3 regions of the Kineococcus aurantiacus genome follow, and region 1 is predicted to be linked to each of the others. Evidence: riboswitches for the same ligand, from Rfam matches in the RefSeq annotation. Region 1 holds a riboswitch; each other region holds the start of a gene.
What was found. A riboswitch is a leader RNA that binds a small molecule or an ion and turns the genes downstream of it on or off. The one in region 1 is predicted to bind S-adenosylmethionine.
Positions count from the first base shown of each region.

Region 2: another riboswitch for S-adenosylmethionine. It lies ahead of BJ968_RS05835 (ABC transporter substrate-binding protein); the one in region 1 lies ahead of BJ968_RS04300 (rhodanese-like domain-containing protein).
Region 3: another riboswitch for S-adenosylmethionine. It lies ahead of BJ968_RS27155 (putative leader peptide); the one in region 1 lies ahead of BJ968_RS04300 (rhodanese-like domain-containing protein).

Region 1 covers NZ_JACCBB010000001.1:898,731-903,890, reverse strand. The annotation lists gene BJ968_RS04315 (endo-1,4-beta-xylanase) at 1-1,029, shown strand, start outside; gene BJ968_RS04310 (glycoside hydrolase 5 family protein) at 1,026-2,066, shown strand; gene BJ968_RS04305 (GNAT family N-acetyltransferase) at 2,106-2,630, shown strand; SAM riboswitch class I at 2,682-2,765, shown strand; gene BJ968_RS04300 (rhodanese-like domain-containing protein) at 2,771-3,172, shown strand; gene BJ968_RS04295 (O-succinylhomoserine sulfhydrylase) at 3,288-4,478, shown strand; gene BJ968_RS04290 (cobalamin-independent methionine synthase II family protein) at 4,501-5,160, shown strand, end outside.
Region 2 covers NZ_JACCBB010000001.1:1,217,385-1,222,544, forward strand. The annotation lists gene BJ968_RS05830 (ABC transporter permease subunit) at 1-754, opposite strand, end outside; gene BJ968_RS05835 (ABC transporter substrate-binding protein) at 751-2,343, opposite strand; SAM riboswitch class I at 2,529-2,621, opposite strand; SAM riboswitch class IV at 2,721-2,834, shown strand; gene BJ968_RS05840 (LLM class flavin-dependent oxidoreductase) at 2,935-4,026, shown strand; gene BJ968_RS05845 (LLM class oxidoreductase) at 4,050-4,385, opposite strand; gene BJ968_RS05850 (LLM class flavin-dependent oxidoreductase) at 4,476-5,123, opposite strand.
Region 3 covers NZ_JACCBB010000001.1:1,251,293-1,256,452, forward strand. The annotation lists gene BJ968_RS05970 (FAD-binding oxidoreductase) at 17-1,387, opposite strand; SAM riboswitch class I at 1,513-1,599, shown strand; gene BJ968_RS27155 (putative leader peptide) at 1,607-1,687, shown strand; gene BJ968_RS05975 (ABC transporter substrate-binding protein) at 1,790-3,469, shown strand; gene BJ968_RS26380 (ABC transporter permease subunit) at 3,473-4,450, shown strand; gene BJ968_RS05985 (ABC transporter permease) at 4,447-5,160, shown strand, end outside.

The sequences.
Region 1 (5,160 bases):
TTCAACGCCACGACCCTGCCGTTCTACTGGGGTGAGTTCGAGCCGGTCCGGGGCCGGCCGGCGACCGACCGCCTGGTGAAGACCGCCCGGTGGTTCGCCGACCGCGGCGTGCTCGTCAAGGGGCACCCGCTGACCTGGCACACGGCGGCGCCGGACTGGCTGCTGGACCTGAGCACCGCCGAGGTCGTCGAGGCCCAGCGGGCCCGGATCCGGCGCGAGGTGGGCGGTCTGGCCGGGCTCGTCGACACCTGGGACGTCGTCAACGAGTCGGTCATCATGCCGGTGTACGACAAGTACGACAACGGCCTGACCCGGGTCGCCCGCGAACTCGGCCGCACCGCCACCCTGGCGGTGGCGTTCGGGGAGGCCCGGGCGGCGAACCCCGCCGCGACGTTGCTGCTCAACGACTTCGACATGTCGCCCGCCTACGAGAGGGTCGTCGAGGAGGCGCTGGAGGCCGGTGTCGGCATCGACGCGCTCGGCCTGCAGAGCCACATGCACAAGGGCTACTGGGGCGAGGAGCGGACCCACGACGTGCTGGCCCGGTTCTCCCGGTTCGGCCTGCCGCTGCACTTCACCGAGAACACGCTGGTCTCCGGCGACCTCATGCCCGCCTCGGTCGGCGACCTCAACGACCACCAGGTCGACCACTGGCCCTCCACCCCCGAGGGGGAGCAGCGGCAGGCCGACGAGCTCGTCCGGCACCTGAGCACCCTCGTGGCGCACCCGTCGGTGCAGGCGTTCAACTACTGGGGCCTGACCGACGCGACCACCTGGCTCGGCGCCCCCGTCGGCCTCGTCCGGGCCGACGGGACCCGCAAACCCGCCTACGACGCGGTGCACGCGCTGGTGAAGGGGCAGTGGTGGGTCGCCCCCACCACCGTGCGGACCGACGCGGACGGCCGCCTCGCGGTCCACGGCTTCCGGGGCGAGTACGAGGTGTCGGCGGGCGGCGCCCGCGCCGGGGTGCGCCTGGACGGCACGGCGGCCGCCCTCGAGGTGCGGCTGGCCGCGGGGACCGGCCGGTGACCCGCCGCCCGACCCGGGAGGTCCACGGCTTCAACTACGCCGGTTCCTGGGGCACCTCGGGCCTGGACCTGTGGCAGCACCACGACCACGGGCTGATGGCCGTCGAGGTGGCCCGCGGCAAGGCCGCGTTCCCCGGCTGGAACACCGCCCGCTGGTGGCTGTCGCACGAGGCGTTCCAGCGCGACCCCGGGCGGTTCCTGGCCAACCTCGACGCCGGGCTGGGGGTGTTCGCCGCGCACGGCATCGCGGTGGTGCCCGTCCTGTTCAACCGCTGGCGCGACCCGGTGTGCGACTTCGGCGGGGTCCCGCTGGACCACCTCCTGCCGCACGCCAGCGCCTGGAGCCGCACCGACGACCTGTTCGCCGACCCCCTCGCCGACGGCCCCGACGTCGCCCCCGTGCAGCGGATCTTCCGGCGCTACCTCCTCGACGTCGTCACCGCCCACGCCGACGACGAGCGGGTCTGGGCGTGGGACCTGTGCAACGAACCCCTCATGGGCGCCTACGTCCACGACGAGGACAGCCCGCTGCGCACCGCCGAGCTGCGCTGGCTGCGGTGGTGCCGGGGCGTGGTCCTGGCCGCCGGGGCCCGGCAGCCGCTGACGGTGGGCAACTACGCCGACGTGGCCGCGCTGCGGGCCACCGAACCGGTCAGCGACGTCCTGGGTTTCCACCCGTACTGGATGTGGCAGGGCATCGGCCCGGAGACGGACGTGCACACCCACGAGGGTTTCGAGGCCTACCTCGACGAGTGCGTCGCCCTCGCCCGCTCGGCCGGCAAGGACCTGTACGCCAGCGAGACCGTCTGGGGCGCCCGCGACGACGCCAAGCACGTCGAGGTCATGCGCTACACGCTGTCCCGGCTGCGGGAGCGGGGGATCGGGTACACCGTGCACGCCCTGCACCACAGCGGCGTCGCCGACCTGCACCGCGACACCCACGGGCCCGTGGGGCACCCGGAGTGGCTGCACTTCCTCGACGCCGACGGCACCGTGCGCCCGGGCCACGAGGCGTTCAACGAGTTCGCCCCCGGCTGAGGCGGCGGCCCCGCGGCCCGCCCCGGCTACGGTGCCGGGGTGCAGATCCGCGAGTACGCCGAGACCGACTGGGCCCGCGTCTGGCCCTTCTTCGACGAGGTCGTCGCCGACGGGGAGACCTACGCCCTGCCGCAGGGACTGACCTCGCAGCGGGCCCGCGACCTGTGGGTGCAGCCGCCGCCGTGGGCGACCTTCGTGGCCGTCGAGGACGACGGCACGGACGACGGCACGGGGGACGGGACGGGGGAGGAGGAGGTGCTCGGGACGGCCAAGTGCGGGCCCGTCCGCCCCGGCGGCGGGGCCCACGTGGCGACGGCCAGCTTCATGGTGTCCCCCGCCGCGCGCGGGCGCGGGGTCGGGCGCGCCCTGGGCGAGCACGTGCTGGCGTGGGCCCGCGCGCAGGGGTACCTGGCGGTGCAGTTCAACGCCGTCGTCGAGACCAACACCGCGGCCGTCGCGCTGTGGACGTCGCTGGGCTTCGCGATCGTCGGGACCGTCCCGCAGGCCTTCGACCACCCCGAGCACGGGTACGTCGGCCTGCACGTCATGCACCGCTTCCTCTGAGCCTCCTCCCCGGCCCGGCCCCGGGGCCCTCCGCCATGCCCTAGGGTGGGCGGACCATCCAGAGCGGCCGAGAGACCTGGCTCGTCGACGCCGCAGCAACCCCGCGAGGGGTGCTCATGCCAGGACCGATGGGAGGAACAGTGGGTCACGCCGGCGACCTCACCCCGCGTGAGGCCTTCGAGCTCGTCCGGGACGACCCGGACGCGGTCCTGGTCGACGTCCGCACCGACGCCGAGTGGCGGTTCGTGGGGGTCCCCACGGGCCTGGGCGCCGAGCCCACGCTCGTGTCGTGGCTGCCGGTGGACCCCGAGCGCTTCCTCGCCGACCTGGCCGCGGCCGGCCTCACGCCCGGGTCCGGCCGCAAGGTCGTCTTCCTGTGCCGGTCCGGGCAGCGCTCGGTCGCCGCGGCCGAGGCGGCCACGGCGGCCGGCATCGCGCCGAGCTACAACGTCCTGGACGGCTTCGAGGGGCCGCTGGACGCCGAGGGCCACCGCGGCGCGGTCGGCTGGCGCGCCGCGGGCCTGCCCTGGAAGCAGTCGTGAGCGACACGCGGTGCGGCGCTGCCTGGACCGAGGAGACGCGCCGACGGAGTCGTCGCGCGGATCCGGGGGAAGGCGGCGCCACGGGCACCGCGACGGAGCGAGCGGGGGAGACGTCGTGAGCGACGCGCGGGACTGGCGGCCGGACACCACGGCCGTCCGCGGCGGCCTGGCCCGCTCGCAGTTCGAGGAGACCGCCGAGGCGATGTACCTCACGTCCGGCTACGTCTACGGGTCCGCCGCCGACGCCGAGGCCGCCTTCTCCGGTGACGTCGACCGGTACGTCTACTCCCGCTACGGCAACCCGACGGTGTCGGTGTTCACCGAGCGGCTGCGGCTCATGGAGGGCGCGCAGGCCTGCTACGGGCTGGCCAGCGGGATGTCCGCGGTGTTCTACGCCCTGGCCGCGCTGCTGGGCGCCGGGGACCGGGTCGTCGCCGCGCGCAGCCTCTTCGGGTCCTGCTTCGTCATCCTCGACGAGATCCTGCCCCGCTGGGGCGTCGAGACGGTCTTCGTCGACGGCGAGGACCTCACCCAGTGGGAGCAGGCGCTCGCCGTGCCCACCCAGGCCGTGTTCTTCGAGACGCCCGCCAACCCCATGCAGACCCTCGTCGACATCGAGGCGGTCACCGAGCTGGCCCACGCCGCGGGCGCCGCGGTCGTGGTCGACAACGCGTTCGCCTCGCCCGTGGGCCAGCACCCGCTGCGGTTCGGGGCCGACGTCGTCGTGTACTCGGCCACCAAGCACATCGACGGCCAGGGCCGGGTCATGGGCGGTGCGGTGCTGGGCACCGAGGAGTTCATCGGCGGCCGGTTCCGGGAACTCACCCGGCACACCGGCCCCACCCTCAGCCCGTTCAACGCCTGGACCCTGGCCAAGGGGCTGGAGACCCTGGGCCTGCGGGTCCGGCACTCGGCGGCCAGCGCGCTGCGGATCGCCGAGCACCTCGAGCAGCAGCCCGGCGTCCGCTGGGCCCGCTACCCCCTGCTGCCCAGCCACCCGCAGTTCGACCTGGCGAAGCGCCAGATGGACCTCGGCGGCACCATCGTGACCTTCGAGCTCGACGCCCCCGCCGGGCGCGGCAAGGAACGCGCCTTCGAGGTCCTCGACGCCCTGCGGGTCGTGGACATCTCCAACAACCTCGGCGACACCAAGTCGCTGGCCACCCACCCCGCCACCACGACGCACCGGCGGCTGGGGCCGCAGGGTCGTGCCGCCATCGGCCTGACCGACGGCGTGCTGCGGTTGTCCGTGGGTCTGGAGGACCCCGACGACCTGCTCGACGACCTCACCCGCGCCCTCGCCTGAACCACCCGAACGGAGAACACCCTTGTCGCAGCAGCAGATCCCCGTCTCCCACGCCGGCAGCCTGCCGCGCACCCCCGAGCTCATCGCCGCCAACGAGGCCCGGCGGGTCGCCGAGGACGGTTTCACCCTCGAGCGCACGCCCGAGTTCGAGGCGCTGCTCACCCGCGCCGTCGTCGACCTCGTGCAGCGGCAGGAGGACCTCGGGGTGACGATCGTCGGCGACGGCGAGTACGGCAAGGCGATGTCCAGCGCGGTCGACTACGGCGCCTGGTGGTCGTACTCCTTCCAGCGCGTCGCCGGCCTGGAGGTGACGGGGGAGGACCTGTTCACCCAGCCGACCGTCCGGTCCGGCCCGGGCGACGTCAAGCTCACGAGCTTCCCCGACCGCCGCGACTGGACGATCTTCAAGGAGGCCTACCAGGACCCGACGTCGGGGATCTCGACGGGCAAGAACGCCACCGCGTTCCCCGCGACCACCGGCCCGCTGTCCTACACCGGCCAGGACGCCATCGCCTCCGACATCGCCAACCTCAAGGCCGGGCTGGCCGCCACGGGCCTCGAGCAGGGTTTCATCACCTCCCTGTCCCCGGGCAGCGGCGCGCGCATCTCCAACCGGTACTACGCCACCGAGGAGGAGCACATCTGGGCGTGGGCCGACGTCATGCGCGAGGAGTACAAGGCG
Region 2 (5,160 bases), 320 kb from region 1:
CGGCGAGGAGGTTGCCCACGATGACGCCGCCGATGGTCAGCGCCGGGAGGGTCGCGTTGCGGAAGGCGTGCCGCAGGTGGACCCGCGCCCGGGAGGCGCCCTTGGCGCGGGCGGTCTCCACGTACGGCTCGGCCAGCGCGGTGCGCAGCCCGCGCGCCAGGACCTGCGCGATGGAGGCCGACACCGGGATCGCGAGCGTCACCGAGGGCAGGACGAGGCTCGCCGCGCCCTCGTTGCCCAGGGCCGGGAAGACCGGGACCCGGAAGGAGAGGACCTGGATGAGCAGCAGGCCGACCCAGAACGTCGGCAGCGAGACCCCCAGCGGCGGCAGCGCCAGCAGCAGCGTGCGCACCCACGCCCAGCGCGTCCAGGTCGACAGGAACGCGGTCCCGACCCCCAGGACGAGGGCGAGGGCGAGGGCCGACGCGGTCAGCAGCGCCGTCTGCGGCAGCGCCTGCCCGATCTGGGAGGTCACCGGCGCGCCGTTCTGGATGGAGGCGCCGAGGTCCAGGTGCAGCGTCCTCCACAGCGCGTGGGCGTACTGCACCGGCAGCGGGTCGTCGAGGCCGTGCTCGGCGCGCAGGGCGGCGACCTGGGCCGGGTCGACGGTGGACTGCTCCCCGCCCTGACCGCCGGCGAGCATGATCTCGACGGGGTCGCTGGGCAGCAGGTAGAGGATGACGAACGTCACGGTGTAGGCCGCCCAGAGGACGACGACGGCCTGCCCCAGCCGGCGGGCGACGTAACCCGTCACGACTGCTTCCAGGCGTCGTAGAACCACAACCGCGAGGAACCCTCGAACTGCAGGTCGTGCACGTCGTCGTGGGCGGCGATGACGGTGGACAGCTCGAAGAGGGGGATCGAGTGGGCGTCCTCCACGAGCAGCTTCGAGGCCTGCGCCACGAGCTGGGCGCGCTGGGCGGTGTCGGGGGTGGCGGCCTGCTGGGTGAGCAGGTCGTCGACCTGGCTGTGCGCGCGGTGGTTCACGTTGCGCGTCTCGGTCGAGAAGATCGTCCGCAGCACGTCCGGGTCGGACCGGGTGAGGTTGTAGAACAGGACGTCGCAGTCGCCGGAGTTCTGCAGCGCGGTCGTCTCGGCCGTGGTGCCCTGCTTGAGCTGGAGGTCGATGCCGACCGCGCGCACCTGCTGCTGGACCAGTTCCAGGACGGCGGTGGTCGACTGCCAGAACGTGACGGTGACGGTGAGCTTGCGGCCGTCCTTCTCCCGGATCCCGTCCGCCCCCTCGACCCAGCCGGCCTGGTCGAGCAGCGCGTTCGCACCGTCGACGTCGAGGGCCAGGGCGGCGGAGTCGTCGGGGGCCGCGGGCGTCGAGGCCGACAGCGCCGAGCTGACCGCGACGTCGTCGGGGTTGAGGATGCTGACGAGCTGCTCGCGGTCGATGGCCTTGGAGAAGGCCTGCCGGACGCGCTCGTCGGAGAAGATCGGCCGGGACTCGTTGGGGAAGAAGTTGTACGGGATCCCCGGGTTCGCGCGGCGCTGCGTCCAGAACCCGTTGCCGTCGAACTGCGGCAGGTCCTGGGAGGCGATGCCGGTGGTGGCGTCGATCTGCTTCGACTGCAGCGACCCGGTGCGGACGCTGGCCTCGGGGACGACCTGGTAGGTGATCGAGTCCAAGTGGGCCTCCCCGGAGTGCTTCGAGCCCGTCGGCGCCCAGTCGTAGCCCTTGCGCTTGTCCAGCACCGTCTTGTCGTCCTTGGTGTAGCTGCCCACCGTGAACGGCCCCGACCCCACGAGGGTGCTCCCGTCGCAGCGGGTCGCGGGGTCGGCCGTGGTGGTCGGCACCGACAACAGGCCCAGCGACATCGTGGAGGTCGCCTGCAGGAACTGCGCGCTGGGCGCCGAGAACGTCACGACCGCCGTCTGCGGGTCCGGCGTCTGCGTCCCGGTGTACCCCTGCAGGTAGGTCGACCCCAGGGAGGCCTTCGCCCCCAGCGCCACGATCCCGTCGAGGTTCGCCTTGACCGCCGCGGAGTCCACGGGGGTCCCGTCGGAGAACGTCGCCCCCTGCCGCAGGTGGAACGTGAAGGTGGTGGCGTCGGGGCTGACCTCCCACGACTGCGCCAGCCACGGCTGGATCTTCCCGTCGAGGTCCTGCACGGTGAGGGAGTCCACGAGCTGGCGGCCGATGTTCAGCGCGTCGTTGTTGCCGACCTGCTGCGGGTCGATGCAGCCGGAGTCGACGGAGATGGCGAAGGTGAGGTTCCCACCGTCCACGGGCGTGGCGTCCGCGGGGTTCTGCGCGCTGCTCTGCCCGCCGCTGCACGCGGTGAGGACGAGGAGGCCGGCGAGGGTGAGGGCGGACAGGGGCGTGCGGGTGCGCAAAGGGGCTCCAGGCTGGGGGAACGGCGGAGGTGCGCACCGGCCGGAGGCGTGCGGTGCGCGGGCGCGCGGGAACGTCTCCCGCGCGCTCAGGGGGCGCTGGTCAGCGACAGCCGGAGGAACCGGTCAGGCAGAAGTCGACGACGCGGCGCCAGATCGCGGTGTGGGACGTGCGGTCCACGAGAACTCCTCCATCGGTCCTGGCGGAAGCACCCGCGCCCGTCTCCGGGGGGTTGCTGCGGCGTCTCTGAGCCAGGTCTCTCAGCCGCTCTGGATGGTGTGCCCTGCCACCATAGGGGACCGCGCACCGGATCCTCAAGACCCGCCCGTCCCCACCCGTCGTTGACGCCGGGATCGTCCGCGTGCCACGCTCCGGAACAGGTCACGAGTGCTGCCGCGAAGCCCCGGCTCGGCAGCCGGCAACCCCCTCGCACGGCGTGGGGTGCCCCGGGTGAGGACCCGGTCCTGCGGAACCCGCAGGGCAAGGCAGTGCTCCGCGGGCCCCCGCGGCGCGACGTCCCCCGGCACGACTGCCGCCCAGGCCACCGCCGGGATCCCCCGCCCGCCGTTCCACGACACCGGGAGAACCGACCCGTGAAGTTCCTCGCGATGACCCTCATCACCCACACCCCCGACCCGGTGACGGGGGTGTGGCCGACCCAGCACGAGCGCTTCACCGAGGTGGTCGAGAACGCCACCCTGGCCGAGCAGTGGGGTTTCGACGCCTACGGCGTCGGGGAACGGCACGAGCGCCCGTTCCTGTCCTCCTCCCCCACCGTCGTCCTCTCCAACATCGCGGCCCGCACGTCGCGGATCAAGCTGTTCACGACCGTCACGACGCTCAGCCTGCTCGACCCGGTGCGTGCCTACGAGGACTACGCGACCCTGGACCACCTCGCGGACGGCCGCCTCGAACTCATCGTCGGCAAGGGCAACGGCGCGGCGCAGGCGAACCTGTTCCACGTCACGACCGACGACCAGTGGGACCGCAACGCCGAGGGGTACGAGCTGTTCCGCCGGTTGTGGCGGGAGGAGCAGGTCACCTGGCAGGGCCGGTTCAGGCCGTCGCTGGACCGGGCCGAGACCTGGCCGGCCCCCTACCAGCGCGACCTGCGGATCTGGCACGGCAGCGCGACCAGCGAGGAGTCGGTCGAGGTCGCCGCGGCGGCCGGGGACCCGCTGTTCTCGGCGAACGTCACGTACCCGATCGACACGTACGCCCGGCTCGTGGAGCACTACCGCGAACGGTGGGCCGCGCACGGGCACGACCCGGCCGACGCGCTCGTGGGAGCGGGTTCGGCGGGCAGCTTCGTGGCCCGCACCTCCCAGGAGGCGCGCCGGGTCTGGCGGCCGCACTTCGAGGCCCGCCAGAAGGCGTTCGCCGGCAGCGGTGTCCCGGCGGTGTGGGAGGACTTCGAGGACTTCCTCGCCCGCAGTTCCGCCCTCGTCGGCTCCCCCGAGGAGGTCGTCGACAAGGTCGGCCGCTACCACGCCCGGTTCGGGCACGAGGTGACCGCGCTGCACTTCGACCGCTCCGGGTTCAGCGAGGCGCAGCACCGCGAGAACTGGGACCTGTTCACCACCGACGTGGCCCCCGTGCTGCGGCGGCAGTTCCCGTCCCGGCCGCTCGTGCCGGCCCCGGCGCAGGCGCAGGGCCGCGCCCCGCTCGTCCCCGCCGCGTCCTGACGCGGACAGTTCCCGGCACGACCTCAGCCCAGCCCCAGGTTCCCCCGCAGCGTGCCCGCCGCGTACTCGCGCCGGAAGAGCCCGCGCTCCTGCAACCGCGGGACCACGAGGTCGGTGCACGCCTCCAGCCCCGCCGGCACGTGCGTGGGGATGACGGTGAACCCGTCCGCGGCCCCGTGCTCGAACCAGTGCTGCAGGTCGTCCGCGACCTCGTCGGCGGACCCGACGAGGAGCCGGTGGCCGTTGGTCGCCGCCGCGTGCCGCGCCAGTTCCCCCAGCGTCCAGCCGGCCCGCGCCGCGGGCCCGAACAGCAACGCCACGCGGCTGCGTCCCAGGGAGCTGGGCGGCAGGTCCCGCACGGGTTGCTCCGGGTCGGCCCCCGTGAGATCCAGCCCGGAACGCCACGACAGCTGCCGCAACCCGGCCACCGTGTCCTGCAGCTCCTGCAGCTACGCCCACACCTCCTGCGCCGCAGCGCGGGTCGCCGCGACGACCGGCAGCACACCGGGGAACACGAGGACCTGCTCCGGTTCACGTCCGTGCACCCGGGCGGCGGCGTGGACGCGCTCCCGGAAACCTCGTCCCTCGGTGGGGTCCTGCGCGACGGTACAGACGACGTCGACGAACTCGGCCGCGCGCAGGTAGCGGGTCGCGTGGTCGGGGAACCGCGCCGGCCCGAAGTTCGCGACCACGTCGGCGAACTGGCTCGTGACGGCGTTCCAGCCGGCCCGGCCGTGGCTGATGCGGTCCAGCGACGCGAACTGCCGGGCGAGGTCGCAGGGCTCGCTGAACGTCGTCGACGCGGTCGCCACCAGACCGAGGTGCCGGGTCCCGCGGGCCACGGCCGCCAGCAGCGTCAGCGGCTCGACCGCCCGGACGGGACCGTCGTGCCCCGGCCGCGGCGCGGTCAGGGCGTCCTCGCAGAAGAACAGGTCGAACCGGGCCCGCTCGGCCAGCTGCGCCGTGTGGACGATCCAGTCGACGTCGTCGGCCCGTCCCCGCGCCCCCGGCAGCCGCCACCCGCCGGGGCTCGGTTCGACGCGGTGGTGGGTACCCGGCCGGCGTCCGGTGGGAGGGCGGTCGTGCGGGCCGGGCACCGCCGGTGCCCGGCCCGCAGGGTGTTCCGGTGGCCCG
Region 3 (5,160 bases), 350 kb from region 1:
TGTCAATCCCCCGCCCTCACAGGGCCTTGCCCGGGTTGAGCAGGCCCAGCGGGTCGAACACGGCCTTGATGCCGGCCTGCAGCTCGCGCACGCGCGGGGCGAGCTCGTCGGCCAGCCACCGCTGCTTGGCCGTGCCGATGCCGTGCTCGCCGCTGATGGTCCCGCCCAGGCGCAGCGCCGTCGCGACCACCTCGTCGGCGGCCGCCTCCAGGCGCTCGGCGGCACCGGGGACCTCGTCGGCGAACAGCAGCGGGTGGAAGTTCCCGTCCCCGGCGTGGGCCACCGCGCGCACCGAGACCCCGTGCGCCGCACCGATCCTGGTGATCTCCCGGTGGAACTGCCCGATGCGCGAGAGCGGGACCGCGACGTCCTCGCCCACGGCCAGCTCGTCCTCCAGCGGACCACGGCCGGTCCGGCGCAGCTCCCAGTGGAACTCCGCGTCGTCGCCGTGCAGGCGGCGGGTGCGCCCCCCGGCCCCGGCCAGCGCCGCCTCCACCTCGGCCGCCTCGGCCTCGGCCCCGTGCCCGTCGGTCTGCACGAGCAGCAGCGCGTCGCCGTGGGCGGCCAGGGACGTGCCCGAGTGGGCGTCGACGTCGCCCAGCGTGGGGCCGTCCAGCAGCTCGACGACGGCCGGTCGCGCCGTCCCCGCCGTGATCGCCAGCAGGCCCTGCGCGGCCGCGTCGACGGAGTCGAACCAGGCCGCGACGGTCTCCTCCCGGACCGGCCGGGGCCGCAGCCGCACGGTGATGCCCACGACGACCCCGAGCGTCCCCTCCGAGCCCGTGAACAGCCCCACGAGGTCCAGCCCGGTGACCCCCTTGATGGAGCGGTGCCCCGTCGAGACGAGGGTCCCGTCGGCCAGCACCACGTCGAGGGCCAGCACCGACTCGCGGGTGACGCCGTACTTGGCGCACCGCAACCCCCCGGCGTTGGTGGCGACGTTGCCGCCGATGCTGGAGACGCGCCAGCTCGCCGGGTCCGGGGCGTAGCGCAACCCCAGCGGCGCGAGCGCGGCGTCGAGGTCGGCGCCCAGCACGCCGGGTTCGACCCGGGCCACCTGGTCGGCGGGGGCGATCTCGAGGATCCGGTCCAGCCGCTCGGTGGACAGCACGATCCCGCCGGCCACCCCGACCGCTCCGCCCGACAACCCCGTTCCGGCCCCGCGCGGCACCACCGGCACCCGGTGCCGGGTGGCCCAGCGCAGCACCGCCTGGACGCCCTCGACGTCGGCGGGGCGGACGACGGCCAGGACCCCCGCGGGGGCGTCGACGCGGGACCGGTCCGTCACCTCGTGCGCGGCGAACCGGACGTCCACGGCACCCGGGAGCGCGGCGTCGAGCTCGGCCAGCGGGCCCGTCAGGACGTCGGGGAGCAGTTCGGTCGTCATGGGTTTCTCCGATCGGGTGGGGACCTGGAGCACCCGGGGTCGTCACGGGTGCGGTGGGGGGAACACCATCGCACACCGGGGCGGGCGGGAGATTGACGACGGCTGAGAACTCTGCCACGCTCCCACCACCATCCAGAGCGGCTGAGAGACCTGGCTCGACGACGCCGCAGCAACCTCCTTCGGGAAGGTGCTACCGCCAGGACCGATGGAGGAAACCTGATGCGGTCCCCGCTGTTCCTGACGACACGTCGCCACGTCGACCTGTTGCGCCAGTCCAGCGCGCTCCCACCCCGGCGCTGAGCCCCCACCGCGGACCGGCGACCGGCCGCGGCCAGCACCCTCCCCGCCGCGCCGGAGACACCCCGGGCGGTCCACCCCGCACGTCCGAGGAGCCACGTCCCCATGTCCAGCAGCACGTCCGGCACCGGAGCCGACAAGCACCACCCGTCCCGCCGCACGGTCTCCGCCGCCCTGGGAGCGGGAGCCGTCGGGACCCTGCTGTCCGCCTGCGGCGGCGGCGCGTCGGGCGCGGACTCCGCGTCGGGCTCCGGGAAGGCGAAGCAGGGGGGCGACATCGTCTTCCTCATCGACTCCCTCGGCGACACCTGGATCCCCGACAACAGCGCCATCTCCAGCTTCCAGGGGAACGTCTGGGGGCACGTCACCGACAAGCTCGTGTACGTCGACGGCGAGGGGGAGGTGACCCCGTGGCTGGCGGAGAAGTGGGAGCAGAACGAGAACGCCACCGAGTTCACGCTCCACCTCAAGAGCGGCGTGACGTTCTCCGACGGCACCGCCCTGGACGCCGCGGCCGTCGTGGCGAACCTCGACTACTGGGCCAAGGGCCAGGCCGACAAGGGCGTCAACCCGATCGGCCTGTTCCCCAAGACGTACCTGCAGGCCTCAGCCGCCGACGCCTCGACCGTCGTCGTCGAGTTCAGCGCCCCGACCCTGGGGTTCATCCCCACGCTGGGGTACCACGGGTCGATCCTCATCTCCCCCAAGACGATCGCCCTGCCGACCGAGGGCCAGGCCGACCTCTCCCAGGTCAGCGGCTCCGGCCCGTTCACCGTGAAGAGCTGGAAGGAGGGCGACAACGTCGTCCTCACCAAGCGCGCCGACTACGCCTGGGGACCGCAGGCCCTCGGCAAGACCGACGCCGCCACCCTCGACACCATCACGTACAAGATCGTCAAGGAGAGCTCGCTGCGCACCGCGAGCCTGCAGTCCAACCAGGCCGACGTCGTCTTCAACGCCACGCCGCAGGAGCTCGACGGCCTCAAGGGGGCCGGGTTCACCGTCGCCACGCCGCGCTACCTGGGGTTCGTCCACGGCTACCGGCTCAACGCGTCCGTCGCGCCCTTCACCGACGTCCTCGTCCGCCAGGCCTTCCAGCACGCCGTCGACCGCGACGAGATCCTCTCCACCGTCTACACCAGCGACTGGAAGAAGGCGGAGTCCTTCATCCAGTCCAACGTGCCCGAGGCGACCGACCACTCCGCCGAGTTCACCCACGACGCCGCGAAGGCAAAGGCGCTGCTGGACCAGGCCGGCTGGGTGGCCGGGGCGGACGGCAAGCGCAGCAAGGACGGCCAGCCGCTGGCGGTCACGCTGTTCCCCAACCCCTACCTCGTCACGTCGCAGGCGATCGACGAGCTCGTCGCCCAGCAGCTCGGCGCGGTCGGCTTCACCGTCGACCTGCAGACCTTCGACGTCGTGACCTACGGCCAGCGGGTCACCGGCAACAAGACCCTGTCGAACTACGAGGTGACCCGCAGCTTCATCGACGTCGGCACCGTCGCCAGCATCCTCACCAGCGCCAACAAGGGCGAGGACTGGTTCGGCCTCGGCGAGAGCGACCAGACGCTGAACCAGCTGCGCGACGACGTCGCGGGCGCGGTCGACGAGGACGCCCGCACCACCTCGGTCGACCAGCTGCAGCAGTACGTCCTGGAGCAGGGGCTGTTCATCCCGCTGGAGCAGATCGTCCAGCGCATCTACGCCTCCCGCCCCGACCTCAAGGGCGTCAGCTACAACGGGGTGGCGTACGCGAACTTCTACACCGCCCACCTCGAGGGCTGAGCCGTGCGCGGGTACCCGGGTTTCGCCGCCCGGCGCGTCGGCCAGGCCGTCGTCGTCGTCCTGCTGGCGTACGTCGCGACGTTCGTCGTCATCAGCGTGCTGCCCGGGGACCCGGTCACGAACACGCTGCGCAACCCCGAGAACGGGTTCACCGAGGACCAGATCGCGCGCATCGTCTCCTACTACGGGCTCGACCGGCCCGTGCCGGTGCAGCTGTGGGAGTCGCTGTCGCGGTTCCTCACCGGTGACCTCGGGGTGTCGCTGCGCAGCAACCGGCCGGTGTCGGAGTCGCTGCTGGAGGTGCTGCCCTCGACGCTGACCCTCGCCGGCGCAGCCCTCGTGGTCGCCGTCGTCCTGGCCGCCGCCATCGCCGTGGGCACCCAGGTCCTGCCCCGCGGCGCCGGCCAGGGCGTGCTGCGCTCGCTGCCGTCGCTGTTCCTGTCGGTGCCGAACTTCGTCATCGGCCTCGTGCTCATCCACGTGTTCGCGCTCCAGCTGAGCCTGTTCCGCATCATCGAACCCGACTCGGCGTGGGCGACGACGTTCGCGGCGGTGGCGCTGGGGATCCCCGTCTCGGCGCAGCTGGCTGAGGTGCTCATCGCCGGGCTGGACCACGAGTCGCGGCAGGAGTACGCCGCGGTGGCCCGCTCGCGCGGGCTCGGCCGGGGCCGGCTGCTGCTGCGGCACCTGCTGCGGCCCAGTTCGCTGCCCGTGGTCACGGTCCTGGCCCTGACCGTCGGGGAACTGCTGGGCGGCGCCCTCATCACCGAGACGATCTTCGGGCGCGCCGGCGTCGGCAGCCTCGTGGAGTCGTCGGTGACGACGCAGGACCTGCCCGTGCTGCAGGCCGTCGTGTCGCTGGCCGCCGTCGTGTTCGTCGTGGTGAACCTCGTCGCCGACCTCGTCTACCCCCTGCTGGACCCCCGGGTCCGCACCCCCCGCAGCACGGTCGTCCCCCGCGAGGAGCTGAGCCCGGCATGAGCGGCACCATCACGGCCACCCGGGCGCAGACCCCGGCGATCACCCGCGGCTCGGCGTTCCGCGTCCCGCCGACCGTCGTCCTGTCCTTCCTCGTGCTCGCCGTCGTCGTGGCCTGGTCGCTGGCCCCGGGCCTGTTCACCCACCAGGACCCCGTCAACGGCGTCACGGCCGACAAGCTCCTGGGTCCCAGCGCCGCGCACTGGTTCGGCACCGACCACCTGGGCCGCGACGAGTTCTCCCGCGTCGTGCACGGGACGGCCAGCTCGGTCACGAGCGCGCTCGTGGCCGTCGGCATCGGCGTCGTCGTCGGCGGGCTCGTCGGGCTGCTCGCCGGGTTCCTCGGCGGCCTCGTCGACGTGGTCCTGGCCCGCGTCGTCGACGTCCTGCTGGCCATCCCCAGCTTCCTGCTGGCCGTCATCGTCGTCAGCTCGCTGGGGTTCCAGACCATCAACGCCGCCATCGCCACCGGCGTCTCCGCCGTCGCGGTCTTCGCCCGCGTCATGCGCTCGGAGGTCCTCAAGACGCGGCGGTCGGTGTTCGTCGAGGCCTCCTTCCTGCAGGGCGGCTCGCGCACGCACGTGCTGCTGCGGCACGTGCTGCCCAACGCCTCCCGCACGGTACTGGCCCTGGCCGTGCTGCAGTTCGGCCTGTCCGTCCTCGTGATCGCCGGCCTGGCCTTCCTCGGCTACGGCGACCCGCCGCCGGCCTCC